One region of the Vreelandella sulfidaeris Esulfide1 genome, then DNA from elsewhere that is predicted to be linked to it. Evidence: predicted binding sites of a transcription regulator. Region 1 holds the regulator's gene; each other region holds the start of a gene.
What was found. The regulator sigma-54, encoded in region 1, starts transcription at its own class of promoters, with help from an activator protein. The targets are predictions, from matches to a motif close to TGGCACNNNNNTTGCTNT.
Positions count from the first base shown of each region.

Region 2: ACW44H_RS04745 (formate/nitrite transporter family protein) is a predicted target of sigma-54. The motif match lies at 1,263-1,280, and genes of this name have one in related genera.
Region 3: ACW44H_RS18460 (P-II family nitrogen regulator) is a predicted target of sigma-54. The motif match lies at 1,087-1,104, and genes of this name have one in related genera.

Region 1 is NZ_CM133364.1:1,540,850-1,543,117, forward strand. Features, by position in the region: gene ACW44H_RS07050 (PTS sugar transporter subunit IIA) at 1-170, opposite strand, end outside; gene hpf (ribosome hibernation-promoting factor, HPF/YfiA family) at 175-483, opposite strand; gene ACW44H_RS07060 (RNA polymerase factor sigma-54) at 582-1,997, opposite strand; gene lptB (LPS export ABC transporter ATP-binding protein) at 2,141-2,268, opposite strand, start outside.
Region 2 is NZ_CM133364.1:1,014,557-1,016,824, reverse strand. Features, by position in the region: gene ACW44H_RS04750 (sigma-54 interaction domain-containing protein) at 1-1,082, opposite strand, end outside; gene ACW44H_RS04745 (formate/nitrite transporter family protein) at 1,413-2,225, shown strand.
Region 3 is NZ_CM133364.1:3,966,780-3,969,047, reverse strand. Features, by position in the region: gene ACW44H_RS18470 (TonB-dependent receptor) at 1-307, opposite strand, end outside; gene ACW44H_RS18465 (accessory factor UbiK family protein) at 467-826, opposite strand; gene ACW44H_RS18460 (P-II family nitrogen regulator) at 1,180-1,518, shown strand; gene ACW44H_RS18455 (ammonium transporter) at 1,591-2,268, shown strand, end outside.

The DNA of each region.
Region 1 (2,268 bases):
GTACTGCCTAAGCGCTCTCGACCGATTAAACGGCTAAACACTTCTTGACTGTCCAGGCTGGGAATATTTTGGGCAATAAAGGTGCTGAAAAACTCCAGCACCCTTTTTTTGCTGCCCCCGGGTACGTCGAAGAGGACACGTTCCGGGGGGAGTATGGTTTCCAACGTCATTGAATTAACGCACACCTGCGCCTTGGGCGCGGGCTTGTGCTTTTTCCTTATGTTTAACGAGTTGACGGTCAATTTTGTCCGCTAGTGCGTCAATAGCGGCGTACATATCACTGTCTATGGCTTCGGCATGTAAGTCAGCGCCTGCAGCATGCAGTGTACAGGCGGCATGCTGGCGCTCCTTCTCTACTGATAGGGTGACTTGCACCGTGGTTATATTGTCGTAATGGCGCTCTACACGTTCAAGCTTTTCGTTGACATAGTCACGCAAGGCGTCGGTCAGTTCTACGTGATGACCAGTGATATTAACTTGCATTGACGTACTCCTTATCCATCGGACTGTACTTCGATTGTAACCCTTTTTGCCGCGTTGCAAAGCCCTTGTCGAGAGTTTCCCTGAGAGGGTGACGAGTGCTAGCGCAAACGGCGCCGTTCACTGGAGGAGGGAATGCCCATCGCTTCGCGGTATTTGGCCACCGTGCGACGTGCCACCTGGATGCCCCCCTCATCTAAGAGCGTGACTAAGCGGCTATCCGAAAGCGGCTTGCCAGGCGGCTCTTCTTGGATCAGTTTCTTGAGCCGTGCGCGGATAGCCGTACTGGAGTGGCTATCGCCATCCTGCCCACTTACCTGGCTCGAGAAAAAATATTTGAGCTCAAAAACGCCCCGCGGTGTATGGATATATTTCTGAGTAGTTACCCGTGAAATAGTCGACTCGTGCATTTCCACGGCTTCGGCGATATCGGCGAGTATTAAAGGTTTCATCGCTTCTTCGCCATGCTCTAAAAAGCCAATTTGTCGGGTGATAATTTCACGGCCAACACGTAGCAGCGTATCGTTGCGGCTTGAAAGACTCTTAATCAGCCAGCGAGCTTCCTGAAGATGCTCTTTAAGAAACTGGTTGTCCTGACTTTTGTCTGCACGCTTTATCAAGCTGGCATAGTCAGGTTGTATCCGCAGCCGTGGCAGCGCCTCGGGGTTGAGTTCTAAATGCCAGCCTTCATGGTCATGGCGTACGACGAGATCCGGCGTTACGTAGCTGTCGTCGGTATCGCCATAGGCGCTGCCTGGGCGTGGATCAAGACTGCGTATTAGCAAAATGACATCCGCCAACTGATCATCATCAAGCCCCAGTCGGCGTTTTAGCAAGCGCATGTCATCTTTGCCCAACGCTTCAAGAAACTGTCGCACTAAGCGGCGGGCGGGGACCAGTAGCGGGGTATCATCAGGAAGGGCCGCTAGCTGCAGCATTAGGCATTCACGCAGGTCGCGGGCAAAGATACCCGTTGGCTCAAACTGCTGGAGCTTGAGCAAGATGGTTTCTACCTCGCGCTGGCTAAGTCCGTCAATGCCTTGAGCGCGAAGCCCTTCACGGATGTCATTGAGCGGTTGGGTTAAATAGCCGTTAGCGTCTAGCGCATCGATTAAGCTCTCCGCAACCTGCTGTTCACGCTCGCCAAAATCGGTCATCGCCAGTTGCCATAGCAAGTGCCCATGAAGGCTCTGGCCGGCAGCCTGACGCTCAAAGTCGGGCCCTTCACTACTGCTGGCGCCGTGACTTCCGATATCCTGGTAGGTATCTGACCAATCGCTATCTACTGATAATTCGGTGGGAATACTCTCGGACCACTCTTCTTCTTTAGGCTCGCTGACGGCCTGTTCGCTAAATTCATCTTCCTGTTCCAACAGGGGGTTGGCGTCTAAGGCCTGCTGAATTTCTTGACGAAGGTCCAGCGTTGATAGCTGTAACAGGGCGATGGCCTGCTGCAGCTGAGGTGTCATGGTCAGCTGTGTGCCGATACGCAGTTGTAGAGAAGCTTTCATGACCATCTGAGAACCACTCGTTATTCAGAATCCTCCACCCTAGTGCGAGTGAGGACCAGGTGCAAGTGCAATAAGCATGCCATTGGTGGTAAAGTCATTGTAGAGCACTATTTATAGGCCAAAAATAAGCGTCAGAATTAAGAAAAGCCTTACAGACGAAAGTCAGCACCCAAATAAACGTCTCTCACCTTCTGGTTTGTGAGAATGGCATCTGGAGAGCCGCTAGCGATGATTTGACCATCACCCACGATATAGGCGATATCACAAATATCGAGCG
Region 2 (2,268 bases), 530 kb from region 1:
GTGCTGCCCGCATGAATGGCACGGGCAATTAGCTCTTTGCCGGTACCCGACTCGCCACTGATCAGCACGTTGGCGCTAGTGGGAGCAACCATCTGGATCTGCTTGATCAGTTTTGCCACCGCCGGGCTATCGCCGACGATGTCGCGATGGTTAAGCTCTGCTTTTATCTCTTCTTGTAGATACTCATTCTCCAGTTCCAGCCGTTGTTTGAGTGCCTCCACTTCAGCGAGCGCATCGCGTAGCTGTTGCTCGGCGCGTTTACGCTCACGAATATCGCGAAAAAGCACCACTGCCCCAACCAAACGGCCCATTTCAAAAATCGGCGTGCTGGTGTACTCAACAGGAATCGCTTCGCCATTTTTGTGCCAGAACACTTCGTTATCGACATGATGCACCTGGCCATCGCTAAACGAGGCATGGATCGGGCACTCCTGTACCGGAAAGTGACTGCCATCGGCATGGGTGTGGTGAAACATTAGGTGTGCATCGTGGGCCACCATATCCTCGGTACTCCAACCCAAAATACGCTCCGCAGCTGGGTTTACGAAGGTGGTTTTGCCCTCGGCATCAAGGCCATAAATACCCTCGCCCGCCGCACTAAGAATAAGATGGTTTTGCTTTTCAATGCGTTCAAATACCTGCTCGACACGCTGCCAACCCACTTCCCCTTGGCGATGCTGGCGACCTAGCTCCGCTTTGGCACGTCGCTGCTCGGCTTTATTGCGATCAATTAGCGTCATCAACAGCTGTTCTGAGTCGCCGAGGCGCTGGGCATAAACCTCAACTCGGTACGGCTGGCGGAGCATATCTAGCAGTACCAAATCATCCGACCAGGCCGTTTCTTGTACCAACGCTTCATCGGTAAAGCTCACCCATAGCGGCAATCCAGCGCTCAAGCGGTGGCTAAACGGTGTCGCTAAAGGCAGAGGCCCATCAATATTGAGCATCTCGCAAGCGATGGGATTAGCGGCCAGCAGTTGATCGGCCAACGGGTCGACCACAATCATTGCAAGGGGTGAAAAGCTGCCCATTAGAGCCGCGGAGTGCGAATACGCTTGCTCATACATTGGTGCATACCTCATGGCTCAAGATGTTTCCCACCTTAACCATTCAATTACCACGCCATTTACGATTTTTCGTTAATAAAACAACGAAATATCGCTATTTACGACTTTTCGTAATAACTATTCTGTGCATTGCGTGCTAGGCAATAACCATAAAAAAAACATAAAAACAAACAGTTAAATAAAAATAATGCGTGTTGGCACATAAATCGCAATAAGAACGTTAACGCTGCAAGTCCTCCCTTTTTGCACCAAAACAGCGCCGCTGTTTTTTTTATTGATCCTGTCTGGAACACTAAAAAATTGGGCGAGGCGTTCACTAACCGAAATGACACAGGAAAGCTGCTTATGTCTTATCTAATGCCCAGTGAATTTGTCACGAAGTTGGTAGACCAGGGTGAGTCAAAAATCTATATGGGCACCCGGGATACACTTATCCGCTCGTTCATGGCGGGCGCCACTCTCGCGTTGGCCGTTATCTTCGCCATCACCATTGCTACGCAAACCGGCCATTTCTTGATTGGCGCTCTGCTCTTTCCAGTGGGCTTCGTCATGCTCTATTTGATGGGCTATGACCTGCTCACTGGTGTTTTTACGCTGGTGCCTCTTGCATGGCTCGACAAAAGGCCCGGCGTCACACTGCCTAGGATGCTGAAATGCTGGGGCTTGGTGGGACTCGGCAACCTTGGGGGCGCACTCTTTATCGCCACCTTTGGCTACCTGAATTTCACCATGGGCGGTACCGAGGAAATCAACGCCGTCGGCCAAACGATGATGACCGTGGGTGAAAGTCGCACGGTGGGTTACCAAGAGGCGGGATTTGCCGGTTGGATTGTGCTTTTCCTAAGGGGCATGTTCTGTAACTGGATGGTGTCCATGGGCGTGGTGGGCGCCGCTATCTCCACAACGGTTTCCGGCAAGATTATGGCCATGTGGATGCCCATCATTGTGTTTTTCTATCTCGGTTTTGAGCACTCCGTGGTCAACATGTTCTTGTTCCCCATCGGCCTCATGATGGGCGCTGACTTCACCCTTTATCAGTACATTATGTGGAACGAAATCCCCACCGTACTGGGCAACCTAGTCGGCGGCCTGACACTGGTTGGTTTGGTTCTCTACACCACCCACGTGCGTACCCAAGCTAAAAAAGTATTTTCTTAATCACAGCCTCATCGGTGAAAAAGGGCGCACTCGCCCTCTACTC
Region 3 (2,268 bases), 1.8 Mb from region 1:
GACCTCGCATGTTCTGCCCATAATTGGTGCGCCCTTGCGGCGCCAGATCCAGCCCCGGCACCAGACGCCCCAATGCTGTCTTTAGGTCTGCACCATTGCGGGTCTGCTGTTGCAGCATCTCTTTGTCAATCACCCAAACAGCGCCGGGAATTTGACTGATTTGAGTGGGCGTGCGGGATCCAACCACGACCATAGTGTCGTCGGCGTTTGCGCTAGAGGTCATTTCTTGGGCGAAAACGCTACTGGAGAGGCACAGCAGTAGCCCGGTACCAATAAGTGAAGTAGGTAAGGAGTGCAAAACATACATGGGGATCAGTCCGCGAACAATAAGGGTGAGTAGGCGGAGAGTATCACCAGGAAACATAAAGTCAATGATAGTGATTCGTGTTTATAGTTTATCCAGTTAACGCTAATCCATGCAGCAATAGGGCATTAACCTATTGCTGCTGTTAATGAGGCGGAAGTGTTAAGTGGGCTTATTCTTCTTTTCTGTATCTGTATCTGTATCTGTATCTGTATCTGGCTCGGGGGTAGGCACCGGCGGTACTTCTGCTTCTAGCGGGGTGGCAGTGGGAGCAGTAGAAGCTTCTACCGTGGCTTCAAGTGTCGCAACCTGACGCTCTAGCGCCTCTACCCGTGAACGCGTGCGCTGCAATACGTCCATTAAAATATCGAAATCTTCCCTTGAGACAAGTTCTAAGCGGTCAAACGCACCGCGCACAACTTGCTGCACGCCTTTTTGAATATCTTCCGGCGCCTGCGAGGCGTTCTGTAAGCGATCGCCAATCTGCTGGGCCAGTCGGCTGATGCGGTCTTGAGGGGCCATAGCTGCTCTCTCCTTGATTACTAGCTAAATGAATATAAAAACGCTTACCCGTAAGGATACGCAACAGTTGGCAAATTCGCATGCGCCGAATGGATTTACTGCTTGGCGAGTGGTTTGCATCGAAATAGAGCGGTCAACATTTTATGTTGCTCTTTTTTGGTGCAATAGCGGTGTGGTGGAGTTTGGTTTGATGAGAGTGAGCGTGGAAAGGGGCTTTGATTTTTACTTAATTGACTGATTTTTATTTAAAAAAAGTCAGCTGGCACGGTATGCGCATTATCGGTTCAGGTGCTTATTCTGGCGGCTGTGCCGCTACCAATCTAGCAGGACTTATCCAGCAGGGGAGATCCGGGATGAAACTCATCACCGCTATCATCAAGCCATTCAAGCTCGACGACGTTCGTGAGGCACTCGCCGACAACGGCGTACAGGGCATTACGGTTACCGAAGTGAAAGGGTTTGGCCGTCAGAAAGGGCATACCGAGTTGTACCGTGGCGCAGAATACGTCGTCGACTTTCTTCCCAAAGTGAAAGTGGAAGTGGCCGTGGACGATGCGCGTTTAGAAAGCGTGCTGGATGCGATCTGTAGCGCGGCTAACAGCGGCAAGATCGGTGACGGCAAGGTGTTTGTTACGCCACTGGAAGACGTGATTCGTATACGCACCGGTGAGCGCGGCGCTGACGCCGTATAACGGACGCCACGCGAACAGGCTGCAGCGCCTTTTTTTGCGTATAACTTCTCATAGAATAACGGGGAACACCTCATGAATGAGTTAGCTGATTTGAGCTACGCGCTCGATACGTTCTACTTTCTAATTTGCGGCGTGCTTGTGATGTGGATGGCCGCAGGCTTCTCCATGTTGGAAGCGGGCTTGGTACGCTCCAAAAACACCGCAGAGATCCTTACCAAAAACATCGCGCTATTTGCGATCGCCTGCACCATGTACCTGCTGGTGGGCTACTACATCATGTACTCCAGCAGTGCTGGCGGCTTTTTACCTAATCTGGGTTTCTTGATTGGCGCTGAGAATAGTGCTGATGCGGTGACCGCAGGCGGCGATGACGCCCCCTACTACTCAATGCGTTCTGACTTCTTCTTCCAGGTTGTGTTCGTCGCCACCGCCATGTCGATTGTGTCGGGTGCCGTTGCTGAGCGCATGAAACTATGGGCATTCCTGGCCTTTGCTGTGGTAATGACTGCGTTTATCTATCCTGTGTCTGGTTACTGGACTTGGGGCGGCGGTTGGTTGTCTGAAGTTGGTTACTCTGATTACGCGGGCTCAGGCATTGTGCACCTTGCCGGTGCAGCAGCGGCACTAGCAGGGGTGATTGTGCTAGGTCCGCGTAAAGGCAAATATGGCAAAGACGGTTCTATCCATGCCATTCCTGGTGCCAACATGCCGCTGGCAACGCTGGGTACTTTCATTCTGTGGATGGGTTGG